3 regions of the Rhizobium sp. 768_B6_N1_8 genome follow, and region 1 is predicted to be linked to each of the others. Evidence: predicted binding sites of a transcription regulator. Region 1 holds the regulator's gene; each other region holds the start of a gene.
What was found. The regulator LexA, encoded in region 1, represses DNA repair genes until DNA is damaged. The targets are predictions, from matches to a motif close to TGTTCNNNNTGTGTTCNG.
Positions count from the first base shown of each region.

Region 2: a site for LexA is predicted at 3,036-3,053, ahead of AB8B33_RS05930 (DUF5680 domain-containing protein). Genes of this name have one in related genera too.
Region 3: a site for LexA is predicted at 3,291-3,308, ahead of AB8B33_RS23875 (2'-5' RNA ligase family protein). Genes of this name have one in related genera too.

Region 1 covers NZ_JBPWPV010000001.1:1,504,561-1,510,541, reverse strand. Annotated here, with positions in the region: gene AB8B33_RS07755 (methyl-accepting chemotaxis protein) at 1-999, shown strand, start outside; gene kdsA (3-deoxy-8-phosphooctulonate synthase) at 1,013-1,861, opposite strand; gene AB8B33_RS07745 (VOC family protein) at 1,858-2,745, opposite strand; gene lexA (transcriptional repressor LexA) at 2,941-3,666, shown strand; gene AB8B33_RS07735 (ComEC/Rec2 family competence protein) at 3,647-5,981, opposite strand, start outside.
Region 2 covers NZ_JBPWPV010000001.1:1,157,131-1,163,111, reverse strand. Annotated here, with positions in the region: gene dnaE (DNA polymerase III subunit alpha) at 1-2,800, opposite strand, end outside; gene AB8B33_RS05930 (DUF5680 domain-containing protein) at 3,114-3,575, shown strand; gene AB8B33_RS05925 (ABC transporter ATP-binding protein) at 3,579-4,262, opposite strand; gene AB8B33_RS05920 (lipoprotein-releasing ABC transporter permease subunit) at 4,314-5,618, opposite strand; gene proS (proline--tRNA ligase) at 5,635-5,981, opposite strand, start outside.
Region 3 covers NZ_JBPWPV010000001.1:4,719,323-4,725,303, forward strand. Annotated here, with positions in the region: gene phnX (phosphonoacetaldehyde hydrolase) at 1-250, opposite strand, end outside; gene AB8B33_RS23865 (TIGR03364 family FAD-dependent oxidoreductase) at 247-1,377, opposite strand; gene AB8B33_RS23870 (peptidase M14) at 1,482-2,543, opposite strand; gene AB8B33_RS23875 (2'-5' RNA ligase family protein) at 2,614-3,114, opposite strand; gene AB8B33_RS23880 (AAA family ATPase) at 3,371-4,090, opposite strand; gene AB8B33_RS23885 (LysR family transcriptional regulator) at 4,427-5,323, opposite strand; gene AB8B33_RS23890 (SDR family oxidoreductase) at 5,615-5,981, shown strand, end outside.

The DNA.
Region 1 (5,981 bases):
GAACGGCAGGCACAGATGCGCCGCGATGCAGAACTCGACGCATCGAAGAGCGTGGAGAATGCCACGCGCCAGCGCGTCATCGAAAGCCTGAGCGCCGGCCTGGAGCGTCTTTCACGCGGCGACCTGACCGTGCGTCTCGACGAGCAGTTCGCCAACACTTATGAGAAGCTTCGCGAGACCTTCAATACCAGCATCATCATTCTTTCCGATGCCATGAAGGACATCTATGCCGCCACGAATACGGTCGGCGACAGTTCGCGCGAAATCGCACTCAGCACCACTGATCTGGCACAGCGTACCGAGAGTCAGGCTGCCTCACTCGAACAGGCGGCTTCGGCGCTGGATCAGATCACGGTTACGGTGAAAAACTCCTCGGAGCGGGCCCAGGAAGCCAATGCGATGATGTTGGCCACGAAGGAGAGTGCCGCGCATTCCGCCGAGATCGTTCGCGAAGCGGTTACCGCCATGGAGAAGATCGAGGAATCAGCGGTCAGGATCGGCGATATTATCAACGCCATCGATGAGATCGCCTTTCAGACCAATCTTTTGGCGCTCAACGCGGGCGTCGAGGCAGCACGCGCCGGAGACGCAGGGAAAGGCTTTGCCGTCGTAGCTCAGGAAGTCCGCGAGCTTGCCGGCCGCTCCGCCAATCTCGCCAAGGAGATCAAGCTTCTCGTCGAGACGTCGTCGCGGCAGGTCTCCGCGGGCGTGGCACTTGTCAACCGCACCGGCGAGGCACTCGGCGATATCGACCGCCAGGTGCTGCAGGTGACGGCGCTGACCGAAGCGATCGTGCGCTCGTCTTCAGAACAGTCGGTCGCGCTCGTCGAGGTCAACGCTGCCGTCAACCGTATGGATCAGGTGACACAGCAGAATGCGGCGATGGCCGAGGAGACAAACGCCGCCTGCCAGGAGCTCGGCAACGAGGCGTCCCATCTCGGGCGCATGCTCTCCCGCTTCGCACTGGAGGAAAGGCGCCCGTCCCGCGCGGCAGCCTGATGCTGCCTGCCGTTCAGGCGGCCTTGGCGATCGCGTCGAAGGCGAGAAGCTTCTCGAGAAGCCGCGGCATGTCCTTGAGATAGACCATGTTCGGCCCGTCGCAGGGCGCGTTATCCGGATCCTGATGGGTTTCGATAAAGATGCCGGCAACGCCGACGGCAACGGCTGCACGCGCCAGCGTTTCCACGAACTGCCGCTCTCCGCCGGAGGTTTCCCCCTGCCCGCCAGGCTGCTGGACTGAATGCGTGGCGTCGAAAATAACGGGGGCGCCGGTTGCTGCCATGATCGGCAGGGAACGCATGTCGGAGACCAGCGTATTGTAACCAAAGGAAGCGCCGCGCTCGCACAGCAAGATGTTCGGATTGCCGCTCTGGTTCAGCTTGCCGAGCACGTTCTTCATATCCCAAGGCGCCAGGAACTGGCCCTTCTTGACGTTGATAACGCGGCCGGTCTTTGCCGCAGCCACCAGGAGATCCGTCTGACGAGACAGGAAGGCCGGTATCTGCAGGATGTCGACGACCTTGCCCACTTCGGCGCATTGTTCTTCAGTGTGGATGTCGGTCAGAACCGGAATGCCGAGTTCCTTCTTGAGATCGGCAAAAACCTCCAGGCCCTTTTCAAGGCCGACGCCGCGTTTGCTCGACAAGGAAGAGCGGTTCGCCTTGTCGAAAGACGTCTTATAGACGAGCCCGATACCGAGCTTGGCGCACAGTTCCTTCAACGTGCCGGCAACCATGAACGCATGGTCGCGGCTTTCCATTTCGCAAGCGCCGGCAATCAGCGACAGGCGCCCGGCATTGGAGAAAGTGACCTTGCCGGCGCCTTCGCCGACCGTCACCACGGAGTTGGTAGTAGAGCTCATGATGTTTCCTCGAAAGCGAAGAGCACGCCCTGGCCGGGCGCGGGCTTCACCAGAATACGGTTGCCCTTGCGTGTGTAGGTCACCCCGTTAGCAGCCAAATGCGCTTCTGTCACGGCCAGATCGCCAACCGCAAAGAGGATTGCCCGGCCGCCCAGGCCGCGATCGATATCCGGCGTCGCCAGATCGAAATAGGCCTCCAGCCCCTGCGGGGTCATCAGGCTGATCTTTGCGTTTCCGGTAAGCACCTCCAGCCCGAAACTCGTATCGCCAGCAGAAGCGGCTTTTGCCGCCGAGCGAACGAAGTCGCCGAAGGCTGTCGGCTCGGGGGCTGCGAGAGCGATCTCGGCAATGCCTGTCACGCCATTGGCGTGGGTCTCCAGCACGTTGCGGTCGGCAGGAAGCGGGTTGATGCGCTCGACAGCGAAGAGAAAGAAATCCGGTGCCCGGAGGTCGGCAGCGAAGGCGAGCCGGAAGCCGGCAATGCTCTCAGTGCCATCCGGCATTTTCACAGGGCGTTCGAACTGCAGCACAGAACCGGCACTGATGCTGCCCTCCACGAATCGAGCATGTTCGTGCTTTGCATCCGCGGTGGCGAAGGCGATGGCGGACAGTCCCTCGCTGCCGCAGCGGAAGCGGAAAGCCTGATCGCGAGCCGTGAAGACATTGCCCTCACGTGCCGTCACCTCGCTCTCCTCGACGCTCGCGACACCGAGCGGCTCGATATAGGTTTTGTCGGCAAAGAAAACACAGGCATTCTCCGTGCCGAAGGGATGGCGGGCATCGGGCGCGACGGTAAAGCCCAGCTTGCCCAGCCTTTCGCGGGCAAGGTCGATATCGGTAACCGGCAAAACGAGATGATCGATCGGAAGCGTGTCTTGGCTCATCGGTTCTTCTCCCAGCAGTGACAAGGAGATGTGCTTCAGCAGGTCTCGTGAAACAAGGCCAGACAGGCCTAAGGGCGATAAAAATCAAATTCTCGACAGATTGAACAGAAGTTTTACGAAAATTTAGCTACTTGCGGAACACATATGGAACATATAGTGTCCGTTCTGGATTTGTTTCAAGACTGGGGAGACGCCATGCTCACGCGCAAACAACAGGAACTCCTTCTTTTCATTCATGAAAGGATGAAGGAGTCAGGCGTTCCACCGTCTTTCGACGAGATGAAGGACGCACTGGATCTGGCCTCGAAATCCGGTATTCACCGGCTGATCACGGCGCTCGAAGAACGCGGCTTCATTCGCCGGCTTCCGAACCGGGCGCGCGCGCTCGAAGTCATCAAACTGCCGGAAGCCTACAGCCCGAGCCTGCAGCCTCGGCGCGGCTTTTCACCGAGCGTCATCGAGGGCAGCCTCGGCAAGCCCCAGCCCGTGGCGCCTCCTGCCTCGGCGAAGCCAGCACCCGCTGCCGATAACGGCAATGCGGTCTCCGTTCCCGTCATGGGCCGCATCGCCGCCGGTGTTCCGATCTCGGCAATCCAGAACAATACGCATGACATCACCGTTCCCGCCGATATGCTTGGCTCCGGTGAACATTATGCGCTGGAAGTTCGCGGCGACTCGATGATCGAAGCCGGCATCTTCGATGGCGACACGGTCATCATCCGCAATGGCAGCACAGCCAATCCGGGTGATATCGTCGTCGCGCTCGTCGATGACGAGGAAGCAACGCTCAAGCGTTTCCGCCGCAAGGGCGCATCGATTGCGCTCGAGGCAGCAAACCCTGCTTACGAGACCCGCATCTTTCCGCCGGATCGCGTCAAGGTCCAGGGCAAGCTCGTCGGCCTCATTCGCCGCTATCACTGACCGGTGACAGATTGGCGTCTGCGAATGTGTTACTGCGCCAATCATAGGCGCGGTGGCGCATCCAGGGTCGCCCCAATGTGTCGAATGCGGTTGCGACCTCAATTCCCTTATCGGTGAATCGAAGTTCGACAGAACCTGTCTTGCGCAGCGTCTCGCCGGTAAAGAGCAGCGCGCCGGAACGACAGCGGTCGAAGCGCAATCGGACAGGGGTCACCACAATATCAGCCGTATCGCAGGCTGGTCCGAGATAGGCAGCATTGTCGATGACGGTCAGTTTCTTTCCATTGACGAGCAAAGTGGTGCACCAGGCGCCCTTCAGGCAGGAGAAGCGTGACGGCGGGCTAATGGCGACTGCCTGTCTCATTGCCTCTCTGGCTTCATTCTGTTGGTCGGGTGACAGTTGCAGTCTTTGACCATCAGGCGCAGTGGGCGCCTTGGCAGCTTGAAGCATAACTGGCTTCTGATGCTCTTCGACGGCAAGGGCCCTCTGCCATTGTTCGAAGATGAAGGCGGGCGGCTTTTCACGGTTCGAAGCCATCGCCTCTCCATCGACTATAGCGACCAGGCTGCCATCTTCGGAGATAGCGATATCGGGCATCGCCTCCGATGGAAGAAGGACAACAGCGAGCGTCGAGACCGCGACAATTGCCGTTCCCATGTGCCGCAGCCGGGTTCTGAGCAGGGTCAGCAGCAGAAATCCGAAAACGGCGGTCGGGAAATACCAGCCGGGCAAGCGGCCTACATCTATGTTGCCGCCCCACCCCGCTACTGCCTTTGCGATGGTGATCACCAGATCAAGCCCGAAGCCTGCCACCGGCCATAGCCAGCCGTCCAGACCAAACGGCATCAGCAGCATTGCCAGCATCCCGGCCGGCATGACGATGAAGGTGATGACCGGCATGGCCGCGAGATTTGCCGGCAGGCCATAGGCAGTCAGCCGGTGGAAATGCTCGATCGAAAACAGCGCCGTCGAGAAACCACCGATCAGCGACGTCAGGAAAACGCCACCGAAGAAGCCACCAACCATGAAGAAGGGCTTCATGATCGGCAGCTTGGCAAAGGCATTCTCCCGCATCGGCCGCCCCTTCCAGAGGTCGTAGCCGGCGACCAGTGCAAGCGTTGCGGCAAAGGACATCTGGAAACTCGGCCCTAGCCCCTCCGATGGCGAGACCGCGAGGATCACGAGAGCGGATAGCGCCACGTTTCTGAGACTGATCGACGGCCGGTCGAAGAAGACCGCAACCAGCATAATCGCCATCATGATGAAGGCGCGTTCGGCGGAGACGGCAAAACCCGAGATCAGATAGTAGGCCGTCACCGCAGCAAGCGCACCGGCCGCCGCGATCTTCTTGGTTGGCCACGCCTGGGCAATGCCGGGAAAAAGACTGAGAATGACGCGCAGCCCGACAAAGAAGATGCCAGCGGAAAGCGCCATGTTGAGGCCGGAGATCGCGATGATATGCGCAAGGCCGGACTGCCGCAGCGCCTCCGTCGTTTCATCCGAGATCGCCCGTCTCTCGTCCGTGACGAGGGAGGCGGCAAAAGCCCCGGTGTCGCCGGGTAGTGTGGAGCGAATCCGATCGCCGATGCCGCTTCTCAGGCGGTAGAGCGACTCCAGAATTGCCTCACCGACCGAGTTCGATCGCTCCGGCTGTTCCGCAACCCTCTTGGGTACTCCATAGAAGAAGCCGTTGGCACCGATGCCGTCAAAATAGGCGCTGAAGGCAAAATCATTGAGGTGGGAGAGCGCCGGCCCCGCCGGAGGCGTGAGACGTGCCCTGCCCTCGATGACGTCGCCGAGTTCGAACGGCTGGGCGGCTCCGCGGACCAGCACGGAGATGCGTTCGGGCGGACGCTTGATCTCAGGAGCATCCGTACCGGTGACGTCAAGAATATAACGCCAGCGCCCTTGGCCATCGCCTTCTCGGCGTTCGATCCGGCCGGTCACCGTTGTCGTTACGGCTGAATCGAGGATCAGGGTCTTTGCCCGCCATGTTTCGATCTGCGCGGAGAGCATTCCACCGGCAAAAAGAAGTAGAGCAAGCAGCGTCGCCTGCAGTTTCGTCCGGGCATAACCGCAGAGCGCAACGGCAATAAGGAGAACAAGCAGGCAGAGACCGAGCGACACGGCCGGAAAGTCCGAGGCCGCCAGAAACCAGGTCGCGGCACCTGCACCAAGGAAGACCGGAGAGAAGAGGATGAGGCGACCGTGGCCTGCCTCTTCGGTGGCCATACGCATCGACGACCCGACGTATCGTTTCGCAACAGTCACCAATCGCCATCGAAATGGGATCGCAACCTGGGTCCGAGCCGAT
Region 2 (5,981 bases), 350 kb from region 1:
CGCTCAGTTTGTTTTCCTGGGCGCGCTGCGCATAGCCGAGCACGCGGTCGAGACCGGCCGAAAGCTGGGCGCGATCCAGGTTGAAGCAATCAAAGGCTCCGGCGTAGATCAGGCTTTCCAGCACGCGGCGGTTCACCTGGCGCGGATCGATCCGCAGGCAGAAATCCTCGATGCTGGCAAAGGGCTTATCGCCGCGCATTTCGACGATGTGATCGACAGCGGATTCGCCGACACCCTTGAGAGCCGCAAGCGCGTAATAGATACGGTTATCGCCGGTCTCGAACTGGCGGAAGGAGGTCTGGACGGAGGGCGCGATGACCTCGATGCCCAGGCGCTTGGCATCCTGGCGGAAGTCGTTGACCTTTTCGGTGTTCGACATATCGAGCGTCATCGACGCGGCCAGGAATTCGACCGGATAATGCGCCTTCATATAGGCCGTCTGATAGGAGACGATGGCGTAGGCGGCAGCGTGCGACTTGTTGAAGCCGTAGTTTGCGAACTTTGCGAGCAGTTCGAAGATGTTGTCGGCCTGCGGCTTCGACACGCCGTTCTGGACCGCGCCAACGACGAAGCGCTCGCGCTGCTGGTCCATTTCTGCCTTGATCTTCTTACCCATGGCGCGGCGCAGAAGATCGGCTTCGCCAAGCGAATAGCCCGACAGGACCTGGGCGATCTGCATCACCTGCTCCTGGTAGACGATAACGCCCTGCGTTTCCTTGAGCAGATGATCGATCATCGGATGGATCGATTCCAGCTCTTCATCGCCATGCTTGCGGGCATTGTAGGTCGGAATGTTTTCCATCGGACCCGGGCGATAGAGCGCGACCAGCGCGATGATGTCCTCAATGCAGTCTGGCTTCATGCCGATCAGTGCCTTGCGCATGCCGGCACTTTCAACCTGGAACACGCCGACCGTCTCGCCGCGCGAAAGCATCTCGTATGTTTTCTTGTCGTCGAGCGGGATCTTGGGAAGATCGACCTCAATGCCGCGCTTCCTGCAGAAGTCGACAGCGACCTTGAGCACGGTCAGCGTCTTCAGGCCGAGGAAGTCGAACTTGACTAGACCGGCCTGTTCCACCCACTTCATGTTGAACTGGGTGACCGGCATGTCGGAACGCGGATCGCGGTACATCGGCACGAGCTTCGACAGCGGGCGGTCGCCGATCACGATGCCGGCGGCATGGGTCGAGGCGTGGCGGTAGAGGCCTTCGATCTTCTGGGCGATATCCAGGAGGCGGGCAACCACCGGTTCCTTGGCTGCCTCTTCCTGCAGCTTCGGCTCTTCCTCGATCGCCTTGGAAAGCGGCGTCGGGTTTGCCGGGTTGTTCGGCACCAGCTTGCAGATCTTGTCGACCTGACCGTAGGGCATTTCCAGCACGCGGCCGACGTCGCGCAGCGCGGCGCGCGCCTGCAACGAACCGAAGGTGATGATCTGCGCCACCTGCTCGCGACCATATTTCTGCTGCACGTAGCGGATCACCTCTTCGCGGCGGTCCTGGCAGAAGTCGATATCGAAGTCGGGCATCGAGACGCGTTCCGGATTGAGGAAGCGTTCGAAGAGCAGCGAGAAACGCAGCGGATCGACGTCGGTGATCGTCAGTGCATAGGCGACGAGCGAACCCGCACCTGAACCGCGGCCGGGACCGACCGGAATATCATGCTGCTTGGCCCATTTGATGAAATCCGCAACGATCAGGAAGTAGCCGGGAAACTTCATGCGCTCGATGACGCTGAGCTCGAATTCCAGCCGTTCACGATAATCCTTCTCCTCGTAGCCGGCCGACATTCCAAGCTCGGCAAGGCGCATGTCCAGCCCCTCCTCCGCCTGGCGGCGAAGTTCGAGCGATTCTGCGCGCTCGGCCTCCTCGGGATCATCGGTCGCGCCGGTGAAGCGCGGCAGGATCGGCTTGCGGGTCTTCAGAATGAAGGAACAGCGCCTTGCGATCTCGACGGTATTATCCAGTGCCTCAGGCAGATCCGCGAAAAGCTTTTCCATCTCAGCACGGCTCTTCAGATAATGGTCCGGCGAGAGGCGGAAGCGGCTGTCGTCGGAAACGATCGCGTTGTGCGCCACCGCCATCAGCGCGTCATGCGCGTCGTAATCGTCTCGTGTTGGGAAGAAGGCCTCGTTGGTCGCCACCAGCGGCAGATCATGCTTGTAAGCAAGGCCGATGATCTTCTGTTCGTGCCGCTTGTCGTAGGTTCCGTGCCGCTGCAGCTCGACATAGAGCCGGTCACCGAAGAGGCGCTTCAGCGCCAGCAGCCGCGTCTCTGCCGCAGCAGCATGGCCGTCCTTAAGCGGCATGTCGACAGGGCCGGTCGAGGCACCGGTCAAAGCGATCAGCCCCTCGGTACCGATTTCCTCCAGCCAGGAGGAACGGATATGGACAGCCTGATTGCTCTCGCCGCCGAGATAAGCGCGGCTGACGAGATCGACCAGCCGCTCATAACCTGCGTCCGTAGCGGACAGAAGCACGATCGAAGGCAATTTGACCAGCGCCTGCTGACCGCCCCGCTTCTCGGTGTCGAGGCCATCTTCCATGTCGATCGACACCTGGCAGCCGATGATCGGCTGCAGACCGTCGTCCAGCGCCTTCTGGGAAAATTCCAGGGCGACGAAAAGATTGTTGGTATCGGTGATGGCGATTGCCGGCTGGCTGTCGCCCGATGCCTTGTAGAGGATCTTTTTGAGGGGCAGCGCGCCCTCGAGCAGCGAATAGGCGGAGTGGACCCTCAGATGGACGAAGCCCGGTTTCCCGCCGACGACTGCGCCAGCAGCACCTTTTTCCGCATCCGCCATGATCTGCCTTTCGAACCGCCTCACTGAAGAGTGCGCATTGTCGGCATTGTCGGCGATTCTGTCCAGAAAAAGTCCTGCTTCGGGACCGCATGGCTGCCATGCGATCCCCTGAATTCTTACATTGCCATGACGATCAGCGAGAAGCTGGTAATGAACATTGCGATGGAGGTGAATGCTGCGATATCACGGATCATGTCAGTCATTTGGCTCTCCTTTTGCTCTTATGTTTTTAATTTGTTCCATGTATGTTCTGTTGTCAACAGGTTTACCCCCCGCTTCTGCGGGACATGGTTAACATCGGAGCAGTGGGACGATGGACACGCAGGAACTCAACGGCTTCATTGTCGAAGCCAAATCGCAGACTTATGTTGCCGGCGCCAAGGCACAGCCTTCCTATCGGATCGGCGCCCATGACCTCGGCTACAAGCGCGGCATCTGGCGCTATCTCGACAGCTATTTCGGCGGCACGGATTTTGCCGGTCAGGAAGTGGTGTGGCTGGAGGAAAAGCCGGTGTGGGCGATGAACTATTTCGGGCGGATCATCGAGCCCGGGATCATCGACGGAACTGTCGCCGGCACGATCATTAGCGCCGCGCTGTCACAGCTCTACAAACAAGGCCGCTTCCTCGGCGGCATGGTCTTCGATCATTCGCTGGGGCGCTATGTCGATACGAGCGAAGGCGACTGCACGCATTTCCGTGGCCATGAATTCATCCTTGTCGATGGTCACAAGGCCTATGAGCTCGATTATCGCGGCGGGCTGATTATCCCCTGATAATCAGAAATCCACGACCTTGCCGTCGGAGATCGTCACGCGCCGGTCCATGCGCCGGGCGAGCTCGTGGTTGTGTGTGGCGATCAGCGCGGCAAGGCCGGACTGACGCACCAGAGCCTCGAGAGCGTCGAAGACATAGCTGGCGGTTTCCGGGTCGAGATTGCCGGTCGGCTCGTCGGCCAGAAGCAGGCTCGGTGCATTGGCAACGGCGCGAGCGATTGCCACGCGCTGCTGCTCGCCGCCGGAAAGCTCGCCCGGGCGATGCGTACCGCGGTGGCCGATGCGCATGTAATCCAGAAGCATCTTTGCCCGCTCGCTCGCTTCCTTCCATGAGAGACCGGCGATGAGCTGCGGCATCATGATGTTCTCCTGCGCCGAGAATTCCGGCAGCAGGTGATGGAACTGATAAACAAAGCCGATCTCACCGCGGCGGATGGCCGTGCGCTTGTCATCGGAAAGGCCATCACAGGGGCGACCGTTGACCATTACCTCGCCGCCGTCAGGATGCTCCAGCAGCCCTGCGACATGCAGCAGCGTCGACTTGCCGGTGCCTGACGGCGCCACCAGCGCCACCATCTCACCGCTCGACAGGGTGAAATCCGCACCCTTGAGGATGGTCAGCAGCGTTTCGCCCTGCCCGTAATGGCGCTCGACGCCCGAAAGCTTGAGAACGACGTTGCGTTTCATGAATGCGGCATTCCTTGGATTGGGCCGGGGATTTGACCTTGGATCACGGCCCTATTCGTAACGAAGGGCCTGGACGGGGTCGAGGCGGGAGGCGCGCCAGGCGGGGAAGATCGTCGCGATGAAGGAGAGCGTCAGCGCCATGATGACGACGGACACCGTTTCGCTCACATCCATTTCCGCCGGAAGCTGGCTCAGGAAGTAGAGCTGCGGATCGAAAAGCACCGTGCCAGAGACCCATGAGAAGAACTGGCGGATGGACTCGATGTTGATGCAGACGAGCACGCCGAGCAGCACGCCAGCGATCGTGCCGACAATGCCGATTGCAGCTCCCGTCATGAAGAAGATACGCATTATTGCGCCGGCGCTCGCGCCCATGGTGCGCAGGATCGCGATATCGCTGCCCTTGTCCTTCACCAGCATGATGAGGCCGGAGATGATGTTGAGCGCTGCGACGAGCACGATCAGCGTCAGGATCATGAACATGACGTTGCGCTCGACCTGCAGGGCGGAAAAGAAGGTCTGGTTGCGCTGACGCCAGTCGGTGATGGCTATCTGCCGACCGGCCGCCTCCTCCACCTTGGGCCTCAGATTGTCGATATCGTCGGGGTTATTGACGAAGAGTTCGATCGACTGCACCAGCCCGTCGGCATTGAAATAAAGCTGCGATTCCTCGAGCGGCATATAGATGATCGAGGAATCGTATTCCGACATGCCGATCTCGAAGAGACCGGAGATCTTGTAGGATTTGATGCGCGGATTGACGCCCATCGGCGTCACATCACCTTCCGGTGACGTCAACGTAATCAGGTCACCGACCCGCAGGCCGAGCTGGTCGGCCATGCGCGTGCCCATCAAAACGCTGTCGCCTGCAGCAAAGCCTACCATGTCGCCGGACTTGATATTGTCGGATACTGCCTTGAGCTTGGTCAGGTCTTCGGCGCGCGTGCCGCGCACCAGCGCACCGGTGCTGCCGCCCGTCCGCGAGGAAGCCAGCACCTGGCCCTCGACCAGCGGCAGCGCCATCTTGATACCGGGCACCGCCTCGAATTTCTTCACGAGGTCGGCATAGTCGGTGAAGGGACCATCGACCGGCTGGATGATCATGTGGCCGTTGATACCGAGGATGCGGGAGACGAGTTCCGTGCGGAACCCGTTCATAACAGCCATGACGATGATCAGCGTCGCAACGCCCAGCATGATGCCGACAAAGGAGAAGCCGGCAATCACCGAAATGAACGCTTCCTTGCGGCGGGCGCGCAGATAACGCCACGCCACCAGGCGTTCGAAGGTGGAAAATGGCTTGCCAGCCGGACCCAAGCCGGATTTGGAACTCCGGTCCAATGCTGCCTCTGCCATTTCGCCTCCGTCTTTCTTAAGCCACGAACCTGTTAATCGCCGCCTCGATGGTCATCGTCTCGCGGGCGCCAGTCTTGCGGTCCTTCACTTCCACTTCGCCATTCGCGACCGCGCGCGGACCGGCAATGATCTGGTACGGCACGCCGATCAGGTCGGCGGTCGCAAACTTGGTGCCGGCACGGTCGTCCGTGTCGTCATAGAGCACATCCTTGCCGGCCTTGGTCAGCGCCGCGTAGATCAGCTCGCAGGTGCCGTCGCAGGCTTCGTCGCCGGCCTTCATGTTGATGACCACGACATCGAAGGGCGCGACCGACTCCGGCCAGATGATTCCGTTCTCATCATGCGATGCTTCGATGATGGCGG
Region 3 (5,981 bases), 3.2 Mb from region 1:
CGCGGTCGATGGCCGCCTCGTCCGGAAGCGCGCCTTGTGCCGCCTGCCAGCGGGCGGCGATATGCGGTTCGGCCAACATCGCTGCGATATGCGCACGCTTCGGGAGCCCCATCGGCTTGCGTGCGTCGGCAATCGTCACCTCGACGCCGAACTTGCCGAAGGTGTCTACAAAGGCGCCCATCGGTGCGAAGGAGCCGAAATCGATGACCGTGCCGGCCCAGTCGAAGACCACTGCCTTGAATTGCGTCATGCTGCGCTCCCGTAAAGATCTTCGATGGTTTCCTCGCCGATACCGAAGGCGGTCGAGGCACCGCAGCCTGCCGTCACCACGACGATGCGCAGCGCATCGGAAGGCTTGTCGGTGAACCGCCAGCGGTCCGGGGCGGAGGCATAGGTGCCAATCCAGCGTTCGGTGATGAAGCGACCAGGCAGGTTGAGCACGGCATCCATCTCGTCGAGGGTCAGCCGGTCAACCCGCTCCAGCCCAAAGGGATCGGGCGTTTCGGAGTAATGGTGGCTGTCGCCGACGATCAGCGATCCGTCTTCCGACTGCGTAATGATCAGGTGGATGCCGTTCTCGCGCTCCGGCTTGAATTCCCGGTCAAGCCGCGCCTTCAGGGCGGTCGCCTCAGGCAATTCGGCATAACCGAGATAACGCCCGAGACCGAGATCAGACATGACGGCGGTGCTGAGCGAGACCCGTTGCGCCGGCACGACACGCATCATCTGCAGCTTGCAGCGTGTCACGTTATATGCAGCGATCCGATCCGCAAACAGGCTCTTGAAATCGTCGCCGGGGCAAACAGCCACCGTCTCCGCCTCGATCAGGCCGGTTGACGTCTCGATCCGGGGCGGCTCGACGGCGCTCACTGCTGTCGAGCGGCGGAACTCAATGCCATATTTGACTTCGAGATAGCGGGCGAGCAGCGGAACGGCCGTGCGGGATTCGACCCGCAGTTCATGTGGGCTATAGAGTGTGAAGCGCCCCGCCTCCGGCCGCAGTGCCGGCACAAGCCGCCGCGCCTCCTCGATCGTCAGCCTTTCGCAGCCTTCGCCCATCTCTGTGCGCAGGAAGGCGTCGATCACGGCTTCGGATTCGTCGAGCCTTGCGGCAAGGAGCAGCCCGCGCTGCAGGACGTCGATGCCGGCGTCGTCGACAATCTCGGCCCAGATATCGCGGGCCTGGCGTGCCTTATTCCAGCAGTCGCCGGCCTGCTGGCCGGTCACCGTCACAAAGCCGAAATTGCGCACCGAGGCGCCATTTGCCTGTGCGTCGCGGTCGATAACGACGACCCGTTTGCCGCGCTTTGCCGCCGCCAGCGCATGCGCCAGCCCGACAATTCCCGCGCCGACGATCGCAATGTCGTAATGCGGCATAAAAGCTCCTTCGCAACATGTCTGCAACGGCTTGGCGGATTTTCTTGAAGCCTGTGTGACAGTTGCGCGGAGCCTTACATCCGCGTGTGGAAAAGAACGCTGGTTCAGTCTTCCAGCGTGCCGGCCTTTCGCGTTGCCTTGCTCGGCTTGTCGGCGGCAATCTTCATCAGGTCGCCGCGCCGGCGCACCAGCCGGTCGGAAGTGCGGGTCAGCAGCAGTCCGTCCTGCGGCGCCCGGATGTCGATATCGCCCTCGGTAAAACCGGGCCGGGTGACGATCGTCGCCAGAAGCTCTCCTTCCGAGACACGCTCGCCGATATTGCGGTGGAAGAGCACGGTACCGCCCTGCGGCGCACGCACGATCTCGACATTGTCGAGCGGCACGGCTGGTCCGGAGAAGGGTTTGTCTCCGGCTGCCCCGCCGTTGACAACACCGCGCCCGATCAGGAACTGCAGCAGGCCTTCGGCGTCTTTCTCGGCCATATCGGGATAGACGTCGCGGCGGCCGCGCAGTTCCACCGTCACCGAAAGCTTGCCCGGAAGCTTGGCCTTACGCTCGCCCGGCACCTCATATTTCCAGGCAAAACCGACCGCTTCTTCGAAGGCGGAGCTTTCGCCATCCGAAAGCAGCACCGCTTCCATGTCGAGCGCATTGGCAAGGTCCGCTGCCTCCGGCCAGAAGGCTTCGTCGATATAGGCATATTGCAGCGATTCATCATCGCAATGCAGATCGAGCACCAGATCGGCCCCGAGCGCCATATGAATCAGCTCTCGCTTCAATCGATCCGTAGCCGGATAATCATCAAGGCCGCCAAGCAATTCCTCCCGGTCGCGAACCGAGATCAGCGGAAAGTCCCGATTGAAATTGGTCCGCGATCCCAAATCGAAACGGCCCTGCAACTCGCCGAAATGAGATTGCGCCGCGCCGATCGGATTTGCCTGCGGCACGAGCGTGATATCGCCGGCGATCCATCCTTCGCTTTCTGATTGCCTGAGTTGAAGGCAGAGAAAATGCGCCAGCGCGGTTCCCGGCAGTTCATTGGAATGCAATGCGGCCTGGATATAGACCTTAGGCGCCGCCGGATTGCTTCCCCTGAAGCGCATGACCGGCAACCGCCATTCGATGCCGGGCGTATCGCCGGGGATGATGATCTCTGAAACGTCCACTGTCTTGCTCCGCATGTGCATATTGAGTGGGGAGTTTTATGCGAATCCCCACCCGCGGTGCAAGCGCAGCTCAGCCGAGCAGAGGCCAGCGGTTGATGACGTGATGCTCGCTCTTCCCGTAGATGCTGTGGATCAACAGGAACTCCCGGATCGTCCACCGGAGAGGTCGGTCAAGCTTTTCAGGCAGAACGGTCTTGCGATCATAGAGCAGCGTCATGTGCGGCGTCAGATGGCCGCCGACATTATAGGGCAGTCCGGCCTCGAACAGACCGTCTTGAATTTGCCGCCTAAGGTCCATCAGCGCCCCGTTTTCTTGTCTGCTGCAGACGACGAAGGCTTGTGACTGGCCCGGATGGCGGAAGCTCATAACTTCGTCGAGCACAAGTTCGAAGGGTTCAGCACGGACTGCGGCGGCGATCTGTTCCGCGCCGAATACGATATCATCCGGTAGCCGACGGTAAGAGCCGATGCCGTTGAGCGTGACATGGAGCACGGGGCTGGGGCGCGAAGGACCAGTCAGAAAATGGGCATCGCGGTAGAATTGCGCGACCTCCAGTGCTCCGGATGTCACTTCGGGGGTCGGTCGAACTGCGAAGAAGATCGTGTGGTGAGGCTTCCCGACAGGGCTTGATTTCCGGGGATCAGCGCCATTCGGATCGAGTGGAAAATGAGGCATTTGAACTACGGACTACATCGCCCGCCTCCTTGTTAACCAAGGAGGAGCCTATCAGTATTGGCTATTATGTCAAGAACAAAACGCGAACGGAAACGGCTGCCGATGGGCAGCCGTTTGCTGGCGTCTGTATAAGGGGCAAAGCTCACGCTCCTTAAGCGGCGTCTTTGACGGGCTCAACAGCCTTCTTGGAAGACTTGGCGCGGGCTGCCTTCGGCGGTGCGAGACGAAGAACATCGTCTGCCAGCAAGCGGGCATTGTCTTGCGCCTTGTCGAGATTGCTGACACGGGCAGGGTCCATCGTGTAGAGGCTGCCGCCGGAAACGAACATGTCCCGATAGGCGGCACGCTCGATCAGCGCCGTGTCGATGACATTGACCTGCTGCTTTGCGAGCAGACCCTTGACCGCCAGCAATGCACGCGTGGTGATGATCGAACTGATGCGCGTCAGCACGACCGAATGCGGGATGCGGATATCATGCTGGGCAGCAAGCTGCTTCATGATCTCAAGCACCTGGGCGCCGCCGACCGCGTCCATGGCGCAGCCCTGCACCGGAACCATTACATGATCGGAAAAGCCGATGGCCTTCGCCATCAGCGGGCTCAGACCGGCCGGCAAGTCGATGATGATATAACCACCGCGCTTCTTGAGGTCCTTGATCTGCTGTTCGATAGTATCTTCGCTGACACCGGAGATGACGGCGAATTCGGCTGCGTCGCCGGTCAGACGGTGCCAGCGGCCGGCCCACTGCTGGGGATCGGCATCCAGAACGGAAACGCGATGGCCACGGCGAGCCAGTTCTGTGGCAAGAACAAGAGCGACCGTTGTCTTGCCGGCCCCTCCTTTCGTATTCGCAAATGTAATGATTGGCATCGATTACCTCGGGTTGATGAGTTGGCGGCAGTCATCCCTGGGAGAGACGCGTCTCGGGCTTTAAGGAACAGCGACTTTCACAGTGATGAGATGAAAAGGTCAAACAGCAACCTTGCGTGGCGCTGTTTAGCCATGCTGTCTGAGGTTGATTTTTTTGGGTGCAATCATTGAGGGGCGGGCAATAGGTCAGCCGCGCCTCCAGCCTGCCAAAAAGACCGTCAGCGATGGTGAAGTCCGTCGCCGTCGGTAGTGTGGCCCTCGCGTCGGGTGTGACACGGCGTAACAGCGCGGATTGAACGACGGCGCTTCAAGCGTCGCGAGGCGACCTGCGGGGCGTCAGTCGCGCGATATGGATAGCCCCCCGAGAAGCGGAGCGTACGCGGCGAGCCTGCCTGATACGAACTCCGTGAAGAGCCGCACGCGCTTCGTCTTGCGTGTCTCCCCCTGTGTGAGAAGGAAGAGCGTTCCGTACATGTGCAGGTCGGTACCCGGCACCCTCACCAGTAGCGGGTCGGCATCTCCGACGAAGCACGGCAGCGTCGTGATCCCGAGCCCTTGCCGCACCGCGACGATCTGCGCCTCACCGTCCGTGACCCTGAACGGAACCTCGGCGGTGCGAACCTCACCCTCGTGGGCCCAGTCCGGGATTCCATGAATGCTTATGACGATCCACCGGATGGGATCAGGCGCGCCCGCACGCCACGCGGCTAGCAGATCGCGGGACATATAGATACCGCCGAATATATCCGGTCCCTTCAGGCCATGGAGATTGAGCGGCAGAGTTTTGCGGTCGTAGACGACGCGGATCGCGACGTCGGCTTCTCGGTTGGTCAGATTTACCAGCTCGCCGGACGACAAGATTTCCATCTCGATGTCCGGATACAGACGCGCGAAATCGGAGAAGTCCGGCATGAGCAGGTGTGTCGCGAGGGGCGGTGCCAGTGTCACGCGCAGAAGCCCACGCACGCTCTGGTCGCGGCCAAAGACGCGCGTCTCCAACTGGTGCGACGACGCCTCCATCTGGTCAGCGAGCTCGAGGACCTCCTCCCCTGCAGCCGTCAGGCGGTAGCCCGAAGGCAGCTTTTCGAACATCTGGGCTCCGAGCCGTTCCTCCAGTTGGGCGACGCGCCGCAGCACGGTCGAGTGGTTCACCCCGAGGCGCTCGGCGGCGGCCCGCACCGAGCCTCCGCGCGCGACGGCAAGAAAGTAGCGAACGTCATCCCAGTCGATCATGGTGCAATCCAGCACCGCTCGGGTGCGCCTTCCAAAGCCCGTGTCCAATACGTCGAACAGCATCTCCTATGTGAGTAGCACGGGCGGTCATCATAGCCCATGCCGACAAGCGGGGCGCAATTCCGAACGGCGGACACCGATATGCGGGCTGGCGTCAGTCATCCAGCCGGATCGATTTCGCACCACCGATATGCGCGCTTCCGCACTCAACGCCCGACGCCCGCAGACCCATTTCGAGGGTCTCGGGGGGTCTCCCCGAAGGACCAAATACGGAGTCTGAAAGGAAAAGTCATGGGAAAGCTTGAGGGTAAGGTTGCAGTCATCACGGGTGGATCGAGCGGCATGGCGCTGGCGAGCGCCAAGCGGTTCGTTGAAGAAGGCGCCTATGTTTTCATCACGGGCCGGAGACAGGAGTCGCTGGACGAGGCCGTCAAGCTGATCGGCCGGAACGTGACCGGCGTGCGCGGCGACGCGTCCAATCTTGACGACCTCGACCGTCTGTTCGACACGGTCAAGCGGGAAAAGGGCAGGATCGACGTCCTGTACGCGAGCGCCGGCATGGGCGAAGCCGTCCCACTGGGCGAGATTACCGAGCAGCATTTCGATGCGGCCTTCGGCCTGAATACGCGCGGCACGCTGTTTACGGTTCAGAAGGCCT